DNA from 3 places in the Kaistia sp. MMO-174 genome. Region 1 is predicted to be linked to each of the others. Evidence: predicted binding sites of a transcription regulator. Region 1 holds the regulator's gene; each other region holds the start of a gene.
The links. The regulator LexA, encoded in region 1, represses DNA repair genes until DNA is damaged. The targets are predictions, from matches to a motif close to TGTTCNNNNTGTGTTCNG.

Region 2: WFK98_RS13255 (ATP-dependent helicase) is a predicted target of LexA. The motif match lies at 5,483-5,500, and genes of this name have one in related genera.
Region 3: recA (recombinase RecA) is a predicted target of LexA. The motif match lies at 1,865-1,882, and genes of this name have one in related genera.

What each region holds. Positions count from the first base shown of each region.
Region 1 is NZ_JBBCUO010000002.1:258,641-265,351, reverse strand. It holds gene WFK98_RS07210 (ROK family transcriptional regulator) at 1-722, shown strand, start outside; gene WFK98_RS07205 (PIG-L deacetylase family protein) at 789-1,607, shown strand; gene WFK98_RS07200 (glycosyltransferase family 2 protein) at 1,882-2,787, shown strand; gene WFK98_RS07195 (hypothetical protein) at 2,774-3,535, shown strand; gene lexA (transcriptional repressor LexA) at 3,763-4,467, shown strand; gene WFK98_RS07185 (ComEC/Rec2 family competence protein) at 4,461-6,711, opposite strand, start outside.
Region 2 is NZ_JBBCUO010000003.1:275,886-282,596, forward strand. It holds gene WFK98_RS13240 (AsmA family protein) at 1-2,810, opposite strand, end outside; gene WFK98_RS13245 (FAD-binding oxidoreductase) at 2,764-4,185, opposite strand; gene WFK98_RS13250 (zinc-binding dehydrogenase) at 4,359-5,342, opposite strand; gene WFK98_RS13255 (ATP-dependent helicase) at 5,533-6,711, shown strand, end outside.
Region 3 is NZ_JBBCUO010000003.1:150,228-156,938, forward strand. It holds gene alaS (alanine--tRNA ligase) at 1-103, opposite strand, end outside; gene WFK98_RS12615 (GFA family protein) at 244-615, opposite strand; gene recA (recombinase RecA) at 728-1,816, opposite strand; gene WFK98_RS12625 (serine hydrolase domain-containing protein) at 2,113-3,387, shown strand; gene WFK98_RS12630 (SDR family NAD(P)-dependent oxidoreductase) at 3,407-4,096, opposite strand; gene WFK98_RS12635 (pseudouridine-5'-phosphate glycosidase) at 4,335-5,246, shown strand; gene WFK98_RS12640 (DUF6572 domain-containing protein) at 5,282-5,650, opposite strand; gene WFK98_RS12645 (winged helix-turn-helix domain-containing protein) at 5,824-6,231, opposite strand; gene WFK98_RS12650 (DUF1194 domain-containing protein) at 6,442-6,711, shown strand, end outside.

The DNA.
Region 1 (6,711 bases):
AGAGCGGCAATCTGCGTCGCGGCCAGCAATTGCCGAACTGGGAAGGCTTTCATATTCCCGAGGCGCTTGAAAGCGTCGTCGGCCACCGCCGCGTGATCATCGAGAACGACGTCAATCTGGTCGCGCTTGAAGAGATGTCGGCCGGCGCGGCCGAGGGCGTGCAGTCCTTCATCCTGTTCTGGATCGGCGACGGCGTCGGCGCCGGCGCCGTCATCGGCGGCAAGCTGCTGCGCGGCTACACCGGCATGGCCGGCGAACTGGGCGGGACGATGGTTCCCGATCGGCTCGCCGCGCCGGGCGAGACCGTACGCATGGCGCTGCTCGAGGACCTTCTAAGCCCGGCCTCCGTCGCAGCGCTCGCTGCCGAGCATGGACTCGACGGCGAGGATGCCGCCGCCGCCATCGCGCGGGCTGCCGGCGGCGACGGTCATGCGGCCTTCTTCGCGGACCTTTCCTACCGGGTCGCGGCCGGGCTCACCGGCGCGATCGGCATTCTCGATCCCGAGATGGTGGTGCTGGGCGGAGCGATCGGCCACGCGGCTGGCCGTCGACTTTCGCGCGGCGTGGCCCAGGTCCTGGCGAGACTGCCGATCGCAATGCCGCAGATCGCCCCCTCGGCCGTGGGTTCCAATGCGGTCAGGGCCGGGGCCATCGAGCTGGCGCTCGACCATGCCCGCGAGCGGCTGTTTGCCGGCGGCAGCGCCGCGCGCGGCCAGCCCTGAGAGCCCTCCCCCTCACCCCATCCATGGCGCGCCTGCGCCGAGGTCGTCGCAAGGAAAAGCGCCCCCATGACATATCCGCTGAAGGTCATCGTAGTGAAAGCCCATCCCGACGAGGCGGAGCTCTATGCCGGCGGGACCTGCGCGCGACTGGCGGACAAGGGGGCGGCGATCAAGTTCCTGTCGCTGACCAATGGCGACGCCGGCCACTATGAAATGGCGCGCAAGCCCCTGAAGCGGCGCCGTGCGCGCGAAGCCTATGCCGCCGCCCGCCATCTCGGCGTGCTCGACTACGAGATCCTCGACATCCATGACGGCGAGTTGATGGCCGACATCGCGGTGCGGACGGCGATCATTGCCTCGGTGCGTCGCTGGCAGGCGGATCTCGTGATCACGTTTCATGACGAGCAGCCCGGCCATATCGATAATCGCATGGCAGGACGGGCGGTTCGCGACGCCTCGGGCTTCTTCACCAATGGCAATGTCGTGCCGGCCTACCCGCCGCTCGCGGTCGCGCCAGTCTGCCTGAAGATGACGGATTATGGCGCGTTCGCCACCCACCAGCACGAAGTGGTGGTGGACGTGGACGCCAGCATCGAGCGCAAGCTAAGAGCCTGCGCCGAGCACGCCACCCAGTTCTTCGAGTTCGCGCCCTTCGAACGTGATTTTAGCGACAAGGTCCCGGCGAGCGAGGATTGGGCCGTGCGGCGCGAATTCATCCTGACGCACTGGCATGAATTCATGTCGGCCGACGTGATGAGAGAGGAAATCCTGGCCAAGTACGGTCCGGAGCACGGCTCAAGGGTAGCCCATGCCGAGAGCTTCCAGCTCGCCGACTATGGCCGGCACGTCGATGCAGCCGCCGTGCACACGCTCCTCGGCCTTTGAAGTCGACATGGAGCACGAGGGTCCGATGCCCCCCGGCGTCCGCAGCGACGGACGCCGATCAAGCTGGCCTGATCGCCAACGCCGGGTCTAGTTCAGCCCTGCCGCCGGGTTCCGCGCCCGCGCTGCGCGGGTGTGACGTTGGTCACTCCATTCCGGCCGGCCCCGGCTGCTATGCTCGGCCGGTGCCATCCTGGAATGGATATGGACGGCGGGGGCAGTGGCGAGGAAGGGTGGGCGCAGGCGCCAGCTCCCGGGACAATCCGGGGAGATATCCTTGAAGGCGAATGACATCGCGACGATCGTGCTCAGCTACAGGGCGCAGTCGAACGTGATCGGGGCTGTCAGATCGCTGCTGGAACAGGGCGAGCCCACGGGGATCGTCGTCGTGAATTCCGGTGGCGGCTCCGTCCGCAACGTGCTGCGCGCCGAAGGCATCGAGGTTCCGTGCCTCGACTATCGGGAGCGCCTGTTCGCCGGTGGCGCCCGCAACCGGGGCATAGCCGAAACCAGCGCGCGCTACGTGGCGTTCCTCGCGGCCGACTGCCGGGCCCGTCCCGGCTGGATCCAGCACCGGCTCGCGGCGCATGGGGCCGGCGCGCGGACGGTGGCCAGCGCCATCGTCAACAGCGCCCCGCAAAGCCGGGTCGCCAGCGCCGCCCATCTCGGCATGTTCATGCGCCGGCTGCCTCGGCTGCCAGCCGAGAAGACGATCCGGTTCGGCGCTTCTTATGAGCGCTCGCTGTTCGACGAGTTCGGCCTGTTCGACGAAACCCTGAGAAGCGGCGAAGACACCGAGTTCCTTGAACGGTTGCCCGCGCCCCTAAGGCCCGTGTGGGATGGGCGCATCCAGACCGAGCATCTGAACGAGACGCGCCTTCTGTCCCTCCTGCGCGACCAGTTCTGCCGCGGCGTCCGCTACGGCAAGGAGCGCCAGCAGGTCTTCGGAGCCCGCCGGATCAAGATCGCGAAAGAAATCCTGCGTCAGCCGTCGCTTGCGCTCGAATTCGCGCGCCAGGGGCTCGAGGCAGACGAACTCGCGACCGTGCTTGAAGCCATGCCGATCCTCAGAGCGGCGCTCCTGGCCAGGGCCACCGGGGCCCTGCTTTCGGGTCTCCTGCCCTCCGACCTCGGCACAGGGCGCGCCACCGATTGCCGGGAATCCCTGCATGATAACCCTTAAGCGACTGACGCAGCCGCCGCGCCGTCCCTGGCTCACCCTGCGGCGCCGTCGTCCGCAGGTGTTCGCCGTCTTCAGCTACCGCTTCGACGCGCACCTCGTGCCGGACCTGCTCGCCAATATCGAGCCGATCGTCGATGGCTGGGTGGCGTTCGACGATCGCGCCGCCACGGGCGTGTTCAGTTCCGAGGCGGGCCGTCGCCGCATCCTGCTTCAGGAGGCACGAAAGGCCGGCGCGGACTGGATCCTCGCCGTTGACCCGGACGAGCGCTTCGAAGCCGGCGTGCGCTCCCGGATCAGACGACTGATGGCCGAGTCCGGTCGCGTCGCCTGGGGTTTTCGCTTCCGGGAAATGTACACGCCGACGACCTATCGCATCGACGGCATCTGGGGGAAGAAGATCCGCTATTGCCTGTTCACGATGTTCGACCCGGCCGAGCGCACGGACACGGGGCTGCACGACCTCTGGTTTCCCAGGGACGGCGGCTTCCAGACAAGGCATTGCGACCTTGACCTGTATCATCTCAAGATGATTGCCCCCGCACGCCGTCTGGCGCGGCGCGACCTCTATAATTTCCTCGATCCGAACCGCGCCGACCAGCCGATCGGCTATGACTACCTGGCCGAGGAACGGGACGCCGCCTTCGAGACGATCCCGCGCAACCGCCTCTACCACCCTGCCCATGTCGACGATGGCGGCCTATGGATGCAGGATCTCGGCTCGCTCCGGAAACACCCGATCGGCGAATAGGATACGCCTGCGGCCACCTCCCACGCCGGGGTCGACAGCAGACGACGACGCCCCGCCACGCCGTGCCTAACCGCGTGGGCCACCCTAGTCGCGCGTCCCGCGCGAACCCGGCCGCGCATCGCAAGCCATCGCCTTGCAGAACACATGGGGAACAGCTATCCTGTTCGTGTTTTGTACCTTGGCGATTCTGTCGTCATCCCTGGCAAGATTGGCAGCGCGAGAACGAGATGCTCACCCGGAAGCAGTATGAACTCCTCATGTTCATCCAGGAGCGCCTCAAGGAAGCGGGCGTCCCTCCCTCCTTCGACGAAATGAAGGACGCGCTGGACCTGCGCTCCAAATCCGGCATCCACCGCCTGATCAAGGCGCTGGAAGAGCGCGGCTTCATTCGCCGCCTGCCCAACCGGGCCCGCGCGCTGGAGGTCGTCCGCCTGCCGGAGACGATGACGCCGGCGATGGCGCGGCCGAAAAAGCAGGCCTTCTCGCCCAGCGTGATCGAGGGCAGCCTGGGCAAGTCCCGTCCGGTGGAGGACGTGCACGAGGCCGGCGAGCCGGTGATCATCCCGGTCATGGGCCGGATCGCCGCCGGTGTGCCGATCTCGGCCATCCAGACCCAGAGCCATGTGATCGCCGTGCCGCCCGACATGCTGCGCGGCGGCGAGCATTTCGCCCTCGAGGTGCGTGGCGATTCGATGATCGAGGCCGGCATCCTCGACGGCGACACGGTGCTGATCCGCAAGAGCGACAATGCCGATTCCGGCGACATCGTCGTGGCGCTGGTCGACGAGGAGGAAGCGACACTGAAGCGGCTCCGCCGCAAGGGCGCTTCGATCGCGTTGGAGGCCGCCAACCCGGCCTATGAAACCCGAATCTTCGGACCGGACCGTGTCCGTATCCAGGGCAAGCTGGTCGGCCTGTTGCGCACCTACTGATCCGCCGGCTCCGCTTCATAGGCCGGCATCCAGGGGCGCCGCACCGGCGGGTAGGCGGCGCGGAGCTCGAAAGCGACGGCCGGGCGCGGCGCGGTTGCGGCTGTGGTTTCCGGGGCCGCGGCCGGTGGTTCGGGCGCGAGCACGTCCTCGTCGTCGGCATTTCGCTCGACGAGGTCGTAGCGTGACGGGCCGCGTCCCGATGCGAGCCCGACGAACTCACCATCGGCGCCAAGAATTGACGGCTTCTGAGCATCCAGTTTCGAGGAATCTGGCTTCGGCGCATTGGGCACCGTGGCTTGCGGCGCCGGGCCCGGGGATTCCTCCTTCTCCGCGAACGACAGTGCGATCGAGCCGGTGCGCGCCAGCACATGGCGGTCTATGACGGCGGCATGGCGGGCGCAGTTTTCGGGCGCGGCGAGAGGTGTCACCACCAGCGAGGCGCGCCGGCAATCCTCCTCGAAGGCCGATCGGTCGAGCGCCAGCGCCACCCGCCGGCCGTCGGGCAACAATCCCACGCAGCCCGACGCATCGCAGCCGCCCGCCTGAACCACGCCCGCCTCCCTGGCGTCGCGGCCGTCACCGTCCGAACGCAGCCATATCTCGCTGATGAAGCGGTCCGGATCGCCCGCGACGATGCGATAGGCGCCATCCTCGCCCCGGATCGCCAGCTGCTTTCCATCCGCGGCGACGAGGATGCCGGGCCGCGCCGGCATCAAGGCGAGTGCGGTGCCGAGCAACATCGGCAGGAGGCCCAATAGCCGCCAGCGCTCGTGCCAGAGCGCCAGCCAGACGAAGCCGGCGACGAAGAGGAGCAGCGCGGCGGCGCCCGGCATGGCCGCGCCGCCGGATTGACCGGACCAGTGGCTGACCGTCGCCGAGACGCCGAGCATGCCGCCGATGCCCCAATCCATCACCCAGAGCGGCAAAGCCTCGAGCCCGAAGGGCATGGCGAGCACGGAGAGCAGCGCGAAGGGCATGACGAGAAAATCGGTCAGCGGCATCGCGGCGACATTGGCGAGGATCGACAGCGGCGCCATGCGCTGGAAGTGATAGAGCGCGAAGGGCGTGGTGCCGAGGCCGCCGAGCAGCGACGTCACCGCCATGCCGCCGACGAACAGGGCGAATTGCCGGGGGACGGCCGCCGCCCTGCTGCGGTTCCCAACGAGGCCGGGTTCGGCGCGGCGCCTGCGACGGTCGGCCAGGATCTCGAAGCCGGCGACGAGCGCCACCGTGGCGGCGAACGACATCTGGAAGCTGGCGGAAAGGATGCTCTCCGGCGTGATCGCGAGCACCAGCAGTCCGGCGAGCGCGACATTGCGCATCGAGATCGCGCGCCGGTCGAGCAGGACGGCGAGGAAGACGATCGAGGTCATGATGAAGGAGCGCTGCGCGGCGACGTCGAGGCCGGAAATCAGCAGGTAGAAGCCGCTGACCAGCAGCGCCGCGATCGCCGCCCACTTCTTGATGGGCCGCCGGAGCGCCAGCGACGGGATCAGCGCCAGCCCGGCCCTCACGCTCCAGAACACGACGCCGGTCACCAGCACCATGTGCAGGCCGGAGACCGAGAGCACATGCGCGAGGCCGGAGAGGCGAAGGTCGTCCTCGGTCTTCTCGGCCAGCCCGCCGGCGTCGCCGATGATGAGCGCCGAGGCGATGTAGCGGCTCTCGCCGTCGAGGCCGGCGACGATGCGGGCGCGGATCGCCTCGCGGACGGCCTCCAGCGGCTGGCGCAGGCGGATCGACAGCGGCGCTGGGCCGATGTCGGCCGGCCTGGCCGCGCCATAGGCGAAGCCCGTCGCGCCGATGCCGCGGAAATAGGAATCGCGGGCGAAATCATAGCCGCCCGGCAGCACTGGCCCCGAAGCCGGCCGAAGCCGCGCCAGAACGGAGACGCCGTCGCCGACATTGGGCGCCGTCTTGCCGCGCACGGTGACGGTGACCCGCTGCGGCACGGTCGTGACGCGCCTTGCGTCCAGGCTCGCGACCCGCAGCGTCAATCGGTATCCGCCACGCCGCGCCTTGCGGTCCTCGACCCAGCCCGTGACCGTCCCCGTCACCTGCCGCTCGAGCACCCGCGTCGCCAGATTGTCGGTGCGGAGCTTCATCGCGGCCGTGCCGCTCGCGGCCATCGCCAGCACGATGAGCAGGCGGACCGCGCCGGCGCTCTGCCGCCGCCAGACCGCGAGGGCCCAGAGCAGGACGGCGAGGCCCGCCAGCGCAGCGAAGGACGGCTCGGACGGCAGC
Region 2 (6,711 bases), on a different contig from region 1:
AAATCGCCATTGGTCAGGCGGATTTCGGTGCGATCGCCGGAGAAGCTGGTCTCGACCGCCGCATTGGTGACGGCGAGGCCGTCGCCGATGGCGAGCCGGTCGGCGGAGAGGCGGAAGGCTACGTCGAAGCCATCGATCGCCGGGCGGCCGAACGTGGTCTTCGACCAGACGCTCTCGGTGTTGGCGAGCAGGTCCGGCGGCAGGCCGAGGCCCAACGCCAGCGCGAAGGTCAGGTCGGCCTCGTCGATGGCGACGTCGCCCTTCAGCCTCCAGCGGCCGGCGTCGCGGCCGAAATCGATCATGCCGCCGGCATAGGCGTCGCCGAGCCTGGCATCGCGGAACGACAGCGTGGCGCTGCCGTCGCGGATATCGAGCGAGCTCGCCGCCTCGAGCGGCAGCTTCTCGCCCTGTCCCGGCAGGGCCAGCCCGACCAAGGTCAGCGCCGGGGTTGCATCGGCACCGCGCGCCGTGATCGTGCCCTGGTAGCTCGGCACGCCGGCCTCGTCGATGCCGAGGCTGCCTTCGGTCGAATAGGAGAGACCCGCGAATTCGCCATTGATCGTGCCGTTCACGCCCTCGGCCAGCGAGCCGCCGCCACCGGTGGTCTCGACCGCGATCCGGGCGCGACCGGGCTTTTCGAGCGGCGTCGCCTCATAGCCGAGCTGGCGCAGCAGATGGCCGGCGTCGTTACTGTCGACAGCGGCCGAAACCTTCAGCTCGCCCTCGCGCCAGGCGGCCGGCGTGCCCTTAAACCCGACCGCCATGTCAATGGCGGTGCCGCCGGACGTGCCGTTCACGGTCAGGTTCGCATGGGTGACGCCGTCCTGCGCCCGTGCATTGACGACCGTGTCGAGAATGGCGGGGCCGAGCAGCGGCGCCGCCGTCTTGAACCAGCCGGCGATGGCCGAGCCGGGCAGCAGCCGCTCGACCAGCGCAGCGGATCCCGTGAGGTCGGAGGCGTCGACGGAGACCGAGAGCTGGCCGTTCGGCGCGCCGGTCAGGTCCGCGACACGGCCGCTCGCCGAGATCGCCGCGCCCGCGACATTACCGATCGACAGCTTCTTCGCCACCAGCACGCCGTTCGACAGGCTGCCATCGGCGACGACCTTTTCCAGCGTGATATCGTCGATGTCGAGCGCGTCCGTCGCGACCTTGATCTGGAAGTCGTCGGCGAGCGCGCCGGTGTTGCTCAGGCTCCGGCCCGCGAAGAGCTCGGTGAGCGCAACCAACTGGTTGTAGTCGAGCCGGTCGGCGGTCAGGTCCACCGAGAGGTTGCGGCGGCCGCCGGATGCCGCCTGCTGCCAGCGCAGGCCGCCGTTCAGGTCGGAATCCTGCATCTGCGCCGTCATGCCGGATATCGCGACCGAGCCGGGCGCGAGATGCAGCTGGCCATTCATCTCGAAGGCGCGCAACTGCGGCATCGCCGCGATCTTGCCGCCACGCCACCAGGCGGCAAACGTCGTCGGCTGGTCGGAAACGATCCGCACGGCGCCGTCGAAGGTCGCCTTGGGCACGGTAGTGACGACGCCATCGGCCGCAAGCCGAGTGCGCCCCGGCAGATCGGCGCCCAGTTCCTCGATCTTCCAGCCATTGTCGGCCGTGACCGCGTCGAAACGCAGGTTCTGGATCACCGAACCACCGATGACGATGCCGGGAATGTCGAAGCCGATGCGGCCGGGGATCGACGGCACGGGCAGCTCCGCCAAGCCCTTCACGACGGCCGACGAGGCGATCTCGACGCTCGCCGGCTCGTTCGGCCCCTTGCCGATCGAACGATCGAGGTCGAGCTGGCGCGCCTTCAGCACAGCATCGAAGCGCATCGCCTTGCCGAGGTCGATCGAGGCGGCGCCTGTCAGGCTGTAGGGCCTGTCTTCCGGCCCCTGCGACAGGGTGAAGTCGGGAAAACGCAGCTGCTCGGGACGCAGATCGAACGTGCCGGAAGCGCGCCAGCCCGGCGGCGGCTTCCGGCCCGCCTTGCCGTCGTCGTCCTGGACATGGGTCAGGCCGAAATTGCCGGACCAGCCGAGCCCCTTGTCGTCGAATCCGAGTGGCCCCTCGGCCGAAAGCGCAATCGGCACGGTCGCCGGATTGGCCTCGAGCTTGACGCGGATGGTGTTGTTCGGGTCGCGACGGCCCGTCGCGACGCGGAACGTCGTCGGCACGCCGTCGGCGACCAGCCCCCCCTCGATCTTCCAGGGCCCGAGCAGCGAGCGCGCATCGACGGCCGCATTGATGTTGGAAAGCGAGACGGCCCTTCCCGTGCGGGCGTCGCGATAATCGATCACGCCGTCGGAGATATCGACCTTCTCCAGCGTCACGGCGTCGGGATCGAGCGACTTCGACGCTTCCGAGCGGCGCAGCCAGTCGGGCAGGCCGTCGGCGCCGACGGTGACCTGCAGATGCGGCCGGGTGATCGCCATGTCGACCACTTTGAACGTACCCGAGATGAGCGGGATCAGCTCGATCCGGACCGCGAAGCGGTCCACCGTCATCATCGGCTTGTCCGGCGTTCCGCCGACGCGCACATCGGTGAATACCAGCGAGGGCATGGGCAGCAGCGAGGCGTCGGCGGTCCCCGCGACGGTGACCGGCTGGCCGAGGATCTTCTCCGCCTCGCGCTCGAAGGTCGTGCGGAAGGCGTTCCAGTCCACGAACCAGGGGATCACCAGCGCCGAGACCAGCACGGCGATGATGATGCCCCCGATGATCAGATACAGCCTGTTCAGCTTCGCCTCCGCCTTGCCGACCCGCGCGGGAGCGCGCTCACGCGTCGGGCAGGATCTTGCCCGGATTGAGGATTCCGAGCGGATCCAGCGCCCCCTTGATCACTCGCATGATGTCGAGACCGTGGCCATGCTCCTTGACGAGATATTTGCGCTTGCCCTGGCCGACGCCGTGTTCGCCGGTGCAGGTGCCGTCGAGCGCGATCGCCCGCTCGTTCATCCGGCTGATCACGGCTTCCGCCTTGGCAATCTCTTCCGGATTGGTGACGTCTATCAGAAGCTGGGTGTGGAAATTGCCGTCGCCGACATGGCCGACGACCGGTCCGATCAGGCCGTTGGCCGCGATATCGGCACTGGTCTCGGTGACGCATTCCGCCAGCCGCGAGATCGGCACGCAGACATCGGTCGAGACGCTCTGGATGGTGTCGCCAGGACGAAGCCCCTTCACGGCGAAATAGGAATCGTGGCGCGCCTGCCAGAGCTTGGTGCGATCCTCGGGACGGGTCGCCGAGGCGAACTCGCCGCCATTAAATTCCTGCGCGATCGCCGCGAACTGCTCCGCCTGCTCGGCGACCGAGGCCGGCGAGCCGTGGAATTCGAGGAAGAGATGCGGCGTCTCGGGCAGGCCGAGCTTCGCGAATTCGTTGGTGGCGCGGATCATCATGGCGTCGCCGAGCTCGATGCGGGCAATCGGGATGCCGCTCTGGATCGTCAGGATCGCCGCGTTGCAGGCATCCTCGACGGTCGGGAAGGAGCAGACGCCGGCGGCGACCGATTCCGGCAGGCCGTGCAGGCGAACCGTCACCTCGGTGATGATGCCGAGCGTGCCTTCCGAGCCGACGAGCAGCCGAGTCAGGTCATAGCCGGCCGAGCTCTTCTTGGCGCGGCTGCCTGTGCGGACGATCGAGCCATCGGCCATCACGGCCGTGAGGCGCACGACATTCTCGCGCATCGTGCCGTAGCGAACGGCGTTGGTGCCGGAGGCGCGTGTCGCCGCCATGCCGCCGAGGCTGGCGTCGGCGCCGGGATCGATCGGGAAGAACAGGCCCTGGTCGCGGATGAAATTGTTGAGCTGGATGCGGGTGACGCCGGCCTCGACGGTGCAGTCGAGATCCTCGGCATGCACCGCGACGATCTTGTTCATCTGCGACAGGTCGATCGAGACGCCGCCCTTCGGCGCGTTGACATGGCCTTCCAGCGAGGTGCCGGTGCCGAACGGGATGATCGGCACGCGATGCGCGGCGCAGATCTTCACGATCTCGGAGACTTCCTCGGTGGAAGCCGCGAAAACCACGGCGTCGGCGGGCTCGTTCGGCAGCCAGGTCGTCGTGTTGGCGTGCTGGCGCCGGATCTCGAGCCCACGGGTGAAGCGCGAACCGAAACGCTCCTGCAGAAGATCGAGCGCGGCGCCCAGAGCCACTTCATCACGCGCGCCATCGTTGCGCAGCGCCGAAACTACCATTCCGAGAACCTCCCAAGCGATTTCACGGCTTGCTCGCCATGTCGCCGGCAACCTAGCAAAATCAGGCTGCCACGCCAAAGACTTCCTGCCGTTGACGCGGCCTGCCGGAACCCGGATTCGACGGTTTCACACGGTGGCGTTGCGGGGCTCCGGATAGCCTACCAGCTGGTTCGTCACAGTGAACCTTCGATGGCGATCTTGCCCGACCGTCCGGGCCGGTCGCTGGCCGCCGCCGCAGCAGCGGCATCGGAAAGTCCGAACCGCTCATCGATCGTCAGGCGGAGCGCGCCCGAGGCCGCGAGCCGCACCAGCTCGCCGATCAGACGCCCCAGTTCGCCACGGTCCGTCGCCGCCATCCGTCGCGCGCCCCAGAAACCCTTCACCGAAACCTGACGGAAGATGAGGTCCCCCGACGAGATCACCAGCGGCTTGTTCGACATCGCGCCGAACGACATCAGCAGCCCGCCCTCGGCGAGCAGGCTGGCGAGCCTGCCGCCCTCCTCGCCGCCGACGCTGTCGACCGCGCGCAGGATGGGCGCCCCGCCGGCGAGCGCCCGGACCCTGTCTTCCCAACCCGGCGCCTCGGTCGAGACGACATCGCCGATACCAAGCGCCGCCAGCTCGGCGATGCCGGCATCGCGGCGCACGAGGCCGATAACGCGGATGCCGCGCGCCTTGGCGAGCATGGCGACGATCTTGCCGACGGCGCCGTTCGCGGCGTTCTGGATCATGCACTGGCCGCTGGCGATCTGCAGGTCTTCAAGCAGCATCAGCGAGCTCAGCGGCATGGCGATCAGCTGGCAGGCCGTGTCGTCGTCGATCCCGTCCGGCAACGGCACCGAGGCGGCCGCCGGCGCGAGGAAATAATCCGCCCAGGCGTCGGCGATACCTGCCGCCACCACGCGCTGGCCGATCGCGGGCTCCGTGACGCCCGGGCCCAGCGCATCGACAATGCCGACCGCCTCGCTGCCGCCGACCGCCGGCAGAGCCGGCTTGTGACCATAGGTGCCGCGGATGGTCCAGAGATCGTGGTTATGGATGGGCGACAGCATCATGCGGACGCGGACCTGGCCCTGCCCCGGCTGCGGCGTCGGCCGCTCGCCCGTCTTCAGGACCTCGGACGGAACGCCGAAACGCTCATAAACAGCCGCTCGCATGCGCCGCACTCCTCTTCTGCTGCCGATAAGGTAGCGCGCCGGCCCGGTACCCGCAAACGGCCGAGGCCTCGAAAAGACACGCTCCGCACTTGGACAGCGAGACGCCCTTTCTGTAGGAAAGCTGGCATGGACGGCTGCCGCGGTCCATATTTGTTCTCATGTCCAGCTCTTCGAATCGACCGCCCCTGAGATGACCGCTCCCTTCGACAGTTCCGCCCCCGCCCCGCGCCCCGGCGGCATTGCCGCGCGCGCGCTCGGCCGGGCTGCCGCCCCCACGCCCGATTATGTCGCCCGTCTCAATCCCGAACAGCGGATGGCGGTCGAGACGACGGAAGGGCCGGTGCTCGTCCTCGCCGGTGCCGGCACGGGCAAGACGCGCGTGCTGACGACGCGGATCGCGCATCTGCTCGCCACCCAGAAGGCCTATCCGAGCCAGATCCTCGCCGTCACCTTCACCAACAAGGCGGCGCGCGAGATGCGCCACCGCATCGGCGACCTGATCGGCCCCTCTGTCGAGGACATGAACTGGCTCGGCACGTTCCACTCGATCGGCGTCAAGATCCTGCGCCGCCACGCCGAACTGGTCGGCCTGCGCTCCGATTTCACCATCCTCGACACCGACGACCAGATCCGGCTGATGAAGCAGGTGATCCAGGCCGAGAACATCGACGAGAAGCGCTGGCCGGCGCGGCAGCTCGCCAACCTGATCGACAGCTGGAAGAACCGCGGCCTGACGCCGGAAGACGTGCCGCCGGGCGATGGCGGCTCCTTCGCCGACGGCCGGGGCGTCAAGCTCTACAAGGCCTACCAGGCTCGCCTGAAGACGCTGAACGCCTGCGATTTCGGCGACCTGCTTCTGGAAAACCTGCGCCTCTTCCGCGAGCACCCCGACGTGCTCAGGGACTATCACCAGCGCTTCCACTACATGCTGGTCGACGAGTATCAGGACACCAACGTCGCGCAGTATCTCTGGCTGCGCCTGCTGGCGCAGGGCCGCAAGAACATCTGCTGCGTCGGCGACGACGACCAGTCGATCTATGGCTGGCGCGGCGCCGAGGTCGACAACATCCTGCGCTTCGAGAAGGATTTCCCGGGCGCCGTCGTCATCAAGCTCGAGCGCAACTACCGCTCGACCTCGCACATCCTCGGCGCCGCCTCGCACCTGATCACCCACAATGAGGGCCGCCTCGGCAAGACGCTGTTCACCGACGCCGTCGACCCCAATGCCGCCCGCGTCCGCGTCGCCTCGGCCTGGGATTCGGAGGAGGAGGCCCGCGCCATCGGCGAGGAGATCGAGGCGCTGCAGCGCAAGGGCCACAGGCTGAACGACATGGCGATCCTCGTGCGCGCCTCGTTCCAGATGCGCTCT
Region 3 (6,711 bases), on a different contig from region 1:
TCGGATCGTTGCGCGGCACGAGCGGGCTCGACGCGACGATCTCGTGACCGTTCTTCTGATAGAAGCCGAGATACGCCGACCGGATGTCGTTGACGCTGCTCATGAACTGACCCGCCTGCTACAGTGGGGGCGCGCATGGAAGGCGCCCCGCCGAAGGAATTGTGCGGGCGTTTGTAGCGACCGTCCGTCGGACTGTCCAGAAAACGCGTACGCCGTCCTTAACGTCGCGCGCGACGGCGCCGTTCAGGCGCTGCGGCCGTCATAGGGCGTAACAGTCACGGCGGCGAGATCGACGTCGTCGAGGCAGCGCACATTGACCGCCACCATCGCCGAACCGTCCGGCGCGGTGCCGCGCCCGAAGGAGCCGACGCCGCAGGTCGAGCAGAAGAGATGGTGGATGCGGCGATGGTTGAACTGGTAGTCGGAAAGGGAATCAGCCCCCTGCTCCAGCTCGAAATCGCGGGCCGGCACGAAGGCGAGCCAATGGCCGCGCTTGCCGCAGATCGAGCAATTGCAGGAGATCGCCGCGCCGAAGGCGCCGCGCGCCGTGAAGCGGACGCGCCCGCAATGACACCCGCCGCTGCGCGTCTCCGGATCCATCGCCGGCTCGGACATTCCCACCCCTCCCCGTCTTGTTCTTTTTCACCGGCACAGCCGGAATTGTCACCAGCATAGCCGAGCGCGGATGACGGCGACAGCCGCCATCCGAAGCGACGGATCGGAACGATCACGCCTCCATGGCGTCGTCGCCGTCATCTCCCTCGCCCTCGGGCGAACCCTTGGTGAGCTGGTCGGCGATCAGGCCGGCGTTCTGGCGGATCGCCAGTTCGATCGCGGCAGCCGCCTTGGGATTGTCGCGCAGGAACTGCTTGGCGTTCTCGCGGCCCTGGCCCAGGCGCTGGCTGTCATAGGAGAACCACGCGCCCGACTTCTCGACGATGCCGGCCTTGACGCCGAGGTCAATCAACTCGCCCATCTTGGAGATGCCTTCGCCATACATGATGTCGAATTCGACCTGCTTGAAGGGCGGAGCCAGCTTGTTCTTGACGACCTTGACGCGGGTCTGGTTGCCGACCACGTCGTCGCGCTCCTTGATCGCGCCGATGCGGCGGATGTCGAGGCGGACGGAGGCATAGAACTTCAGCGCATTGCCGCCCGTCGTCGTCTCCGGATTGCCGAACATGACGCCGATCTTCATGCGGATCTGGTTGATGAAGATCACCATGGTGTTCGACTTGGAGATCGAAGCGGTGAGCTTGCGCAGCGCCTGGCTCATCAGGCGCGCCTGCATGCCGGGCAGGCTGTCGCCCATCTCGCCCTCGATTTCAGCGCGCGGCGTCAGCGCGGCGACCGAATCGACGACAAGCACGTCGACCGCGCCGGAGCGCACCAGCGTGTCGGTGATCTCGAGCGCCTGCTCGCCCGTGTCAGGCTGCGAGATCAGGAGATCATCGAGATTGACGCCGAGCTTGCGGGCATAGACCGGGTCGAGCGCGTGCTCGGCGTCGACGAAGGCGCAGATGCCGCCACTCTTCTGGGCTTCGGCGATGGTCTGCAGCGCCATCGTCGTCTTGCCCGACGATTCCGGCCCGTAGACCTCGACGATGCGACCGCGCGGCAGGCCGCCAATTCCGAGCGCGATATCGAGCCCGATCGAGCCGGTGGATACGGTGCCGATCTCGACGGCCTTGTTCTGCCCGAGGCGCATGATCGAGCCCTTGCCAAAGGCTCGCTCGATCTGGGAGAGCGCTGCGTCCAGCGCCTTCGACTTGTCCATGGTGGCCCCTTCGACGAGACGGAGAGAAGATTGAGACATTCCGGGCTCCTTATTCCACACCGCTCGGAAGTGAGCAAACAGGGACAATGTACATGTTTTGTTCTCATCTTCAAGCGGAATGACGCAAAGTTTCCGGCCCCTCCCCGCCTTCCGGTGGCGCCGGGGCGGGCGGAGGCGATAGACTTGCCGGGAGGGCGAGCGCCGCGCCCCGGCCGATCTCCGGCGCCGAACGGGAGATTGCGCCGATGTTTCCCCAGTTCTTGCCGCTCCGGCGTGTCGCAGGGCGGGCTCGCCGCGCCGGCGCGACGGCCCTCGCCGGCCTCGGCGCCGCCGGCATGTTGTTCCTGCTGCCGCCCGCAGCGGCCGAGGAGGCAGGCCCGATGACCGCGCGAGAATCGGATCCGGTGGCGCTCGGCTGGATGGTCGGCGCGCCGCCACCGGCCGACAGGATCATCCGCTTCAGCGACGGCGACTATTTCGCCTTCCCCAAGCTGCGCTGGACGGTCTGCCATTTCCGCCAGCTGATGCCGACCGTCGGCGTCGGTCGCGGCCTCGGGCCGCTGCGCTTCTTCGAGCGGAGGATCGATGACGCGATCGACGCCCTGACCTTCGTCCCGATCGGCGGCGTCAAGCCGATGACGTTCGGCGACGCGTTCGACGTCAACTATACGGACGGGCTCGTCATCCTGCACAGGGGCGTGCTGGTCTATGAGCGCTATGCCGGTTGCCTGGACGAGACCGGTCAGCACGCGGCGATGTCGGTGACCAAGTCGCTGACCGGCCTGCTCGGCGAAATGCTCGTCGCCGACGGAACGATCGACGACAAGGCCAAGGTGGCAACGCTGGTGCCGGAGCTGGCCAGGAGCGCCTTCGGCGACGCGACCGTCCGCCACGTCCTCGACATGACCACCGGGCTTCACTACAGCGAGGATTATTCCGATCCCGACGCCGATGTCTGGGCCTATTCGGCCGCCGGCAGTCCGCTGCCGAAACCGGCCGACTACCGGGGGCCGCGCAGCTATTTCGACTATCTGAAGACGGTGCGGAAGGAAGGCGAGCACGGCGAGGCCTTCGGCTACAAGACGATCAATTCCGATGCGCTCGGCTGGATCCTCGCCCGCGTCACCGGCAAGTCCGTCGCGACGCTGCTGTCGGAGCGGATCTGGAGCCGGATGGGCGCCGAGCTCGACGCCTATTACACCGTCGATTCGATCGGCACGCCCTTTGCCGGCGGCGGCTTCAACGCCGGCCTGCGCGACCTGGCGCGGCTCGGCCAGCTGATGCTCGACGGCGGCCGGCAGGATGGCGTGCAGATCATCCCGGAAGCGGCGATCGCCCATATCCGCGCCGGCGGCGATCCGGCGAAGTTCGCCAAGGCCGACTATCCGCTGCTGCCGGGCTGGAGCTACACCGGCATGTGGTGGATCACGAACAATGCGGACGGCGCCTTCATGGCGCGCGGCGTGCACGGCCAGGCGATCTATGTCGATCCGGCCGCGCAGATGGTGATTGCCCGCTTCGCCTCGAACCCGGTCACCAGCAACGCCGCCAACGATCCGACGAGCCTGCCGGCCTATGCCGCCGTGGCGGACTACCTGAAGGCAAGGTAGGGCCGCCCCGGCCCGTCGATCACGCGGTCAGGCCGCCATCGACAGTGATGGTCTGGCCGGTGACATAGCGCGCCAGCGGCGACACCAGATAGGCGACCGTGCTGGCGAGCTCCGCCACCTCGCCATAGCGGCCGGCCGGGATGCGGGCGATGCGCTCGGGCGTGCTCGGCAGCGAATCGATGAAGCCCGGCGCGACGGCGTTGATGGTGACGCCCGTCTTGGCGAGCGTGCGCGCCGCGACCGCGACATAGGCGGAAAGGCCGGCCCGGAGCACGGAGGAGGAAGCAAAATCGCCGTCCGGGCGGGTGGCCGCAAAGCTCGACATGGCGACGAAGGAACCCTTCGAGGCTTCGAGATCGGCGCGCGCCGCCCGCAGCAGCCGCACGGTCGGCAGCAGGAACATGTCCTGCGCGGCGCGCCAGTCCTCGTCGTCGAGATCGAGCAGCTTCTTCTTGGCACTATGGCCGCTATTGGCGACGACGACGTCGATACGGCCGGTCTCAGTGCGGCCCCGCTCGACCAGCGCCTCGAGATCCGCCGCGACGGTCACGTCGCCCCGCACCGCGAAGCCGCCCAGTTCCGCCGCCAGCGCCTCGACGCCTTCGGAGCGGCCGAGCAGGCCAACGCGAAAACCGTCGGCGGCAAGGCGGCGGGCGATGCCAGCGCCGATTCCCTTGCTGGCGGCGGTGATGAGAGCGGTCTTCGACATGCCTGAGGCCTCTTGCTGCCGGCGCGGAACCGCCGCGCGGGTACGTACGATCGGACGATGATATGACCCGCAAATGCGGCGTCCCGCAATCGAACGCCCGCGACACGTGCGCCGATCATGGCTGGTGCGCGATCCAGGGCTTGCCGAGAGCCGGGGCGATCGGCCATGTTCCGCCTTTTCGCGGATGCGCTTCGCCGAATTCGGCGCCGCCCGCCCCCTCAGAACGGTGATTCTCAGAATGTCGAAGTCCGATCTCATCATCCTGTCCGACGAAGTCGCGGCGGCGAAGGCCGACGGCAAGCCGCTGGTCGCTCTGGAAACGACGATCGTCACGCATGGCATGCCCTATCCCGACAACGTCGCGACGGCGCGCGCCGTCGAGGACATCGTGCGGGCCAATGGCGCGGTGCCGGCGACCATCGCCATCATGGACGGCAAGATCCGGGTCGGCCTGACGGCGGACGAGCTGGAGCGCCTCGCCGGCCTCAAGGACGTGATGAAGGTGTCGCGCGCCGACCTCGCCTTCGCGCTCTCGACCGGCCGCCCCGGCGCCACCACGGTCGCCGCCACCATGATCACCGCCCATCTCGCCGGCGTCCGCGTCTTCGCGACGGGCGGCATCGGCGGCGTGCATCGCGGCGCCGAGACCACCTATGACGTCTCCGCCGATCTCTACGAATTCCCGAAGACCCCGGTGACCGTCGTCTGCGCCGGCGCCAAGGCTCTCCTCGACATTCCGAAGACGCTGGAAGTGCTGGAAACGCTGGGCGTTCCGGTCGTCACCGTCGGCCAGGACGAAGTGCCGGCCTTCTGGTCGCGCCAGAGCGGGCTGCCGACGCCGCTGCGCCTCGACGCGCCGCGCGAAATCGCCGCCTTCATCGCCAAGCGCGCCGAGATCGGCCTCGAGGGCGGCCTGCTGGTCGCCAACCCGGTGCCGCTCGCCGACGAGATCCCGGCCGAGGAAATGCGCGGCTACATCGATCAGGCGATCGCCGATGCCGAGCGCGACGGCATCCGCGCCAAGCAGGTGACGCCCTATGTGCTCGGCCGCATGCTGGAACTGACCGCCGGCCGCAGCCTCGTCACCAACATCGCGCTGGTGAAGAACAACGCCCGCCTGGCGGCCGAGATCGCCGCCGCGCTCGTCTGAGACGAAGAGCCCTGGCGCGGCAAGCGCCGGGGCTTTCATTCCCTGCGAAGGGCCGAACTCCGCGACACCGGATGTCCGTTCGGGAAAGTACGAAGCCTGAGTTCGTGGCCAGCGCCCCGGATTTTCTCTCGCGCCAACCGGAAGAACTGTTCTGCCTCGGCGCTCAGAGGGAAGGCATTGGCTAACTTTATCACGATGGAGCGTTCGGCCGAGGTCGGGTAGTCCTGCGCCATCTGGCCACCTTCGATGTACGAAGGATAGCTATTGAGCTTTTCCTGCAGCAGAAGCAGGTGCTCCATATCCTGATCCCGCCAGGGCATATGATCCGTGACGATCAGCCAGAACTCCGCGTCGGCGGGATTGAAAGCGACAAGGTCGATGACGCTAGTCTGATCAATAGTCAAAAAGTGCGAACCTGTCGGAAGCGAGCTGGCGGTAGGGGAATCACGCGATGACGAACACCGGCGACTACGCTAGACACCAGCGAAACTGTCTGAGCGGCTGAAGCCGCCAATACGGCCCGCACGCGCCCTGCCAGCACCTCGGCCTCGCGCGGAGTTGCCAACACCCGGTCCAGTCATGAACCGCCGCGCAGGCCGCGATGAGGCCAGCCTCTCGAGGCCCGAGACGGGACCGATGACGAGGAGCCCCCGGGCCTCGGCTCGGCATGGACCGGATCGGCGATCCAGACATAGCCCTCGCCATACTGGGTCGCGATCAGAACGGGCGCGCGGGCCGAATCGCCGAGCTTGGCCCGCAGGCGGTTGATCAGGAAGTCGATGCTGCGGTCGGTGGCGTCGGAGCCGCTGCCGGCGATGGCGTCGAGAAGCTGGTTGCGGGTCAGCACCGTTCTCGGATGGCGGGTGAAGGCAAGCAGCAGGGCCCTCTCCGATCGGGTGAAGCGCAGTTCGGCACCGGCGCCGTGGCGGGCGAACAGGAAGGAGGGATCGAAGCTCAGCTCGCCGTACCGGACCTCGCCCTCCATCTCGCCCTCCCCAGCCAATCAAACAATCATGCAACAATTCCTGGCTATGGTCGAGAATGAACAACGCCCCATGCCGAGACAGATAATCCAATCAATATCTATTCTTGCTGGATTCGAATTATGTTTTGCGGGTCTCCATCGATTGCGAATTCAGTCAAACGGATAATCAAACTATCGATTATATCGACATCCTTTCTATGTCTCGTGCTTATGCACTCGGGAGAAGGGTTTGCGCAGGCGGCAAACCCGGTCGATCTCCAACTCGTGATCGCTCTCGACGTATCGACATCGATGGACCTCGATGAGCGCAAGCTGCAGCGGGACGGATTCGCCGCCGCCTTCCGGGAGCCGGAGATCATCCAGGCGATCCAGCGCGGCCCCAACCGCCGCATCGCCGTTATCGTGATGGAATGGGCCGGCGAAAGCCGGCAGAACGTCATCCTGGAATGGACGGAGATCGCAGATGCGGCTAGCGCCACC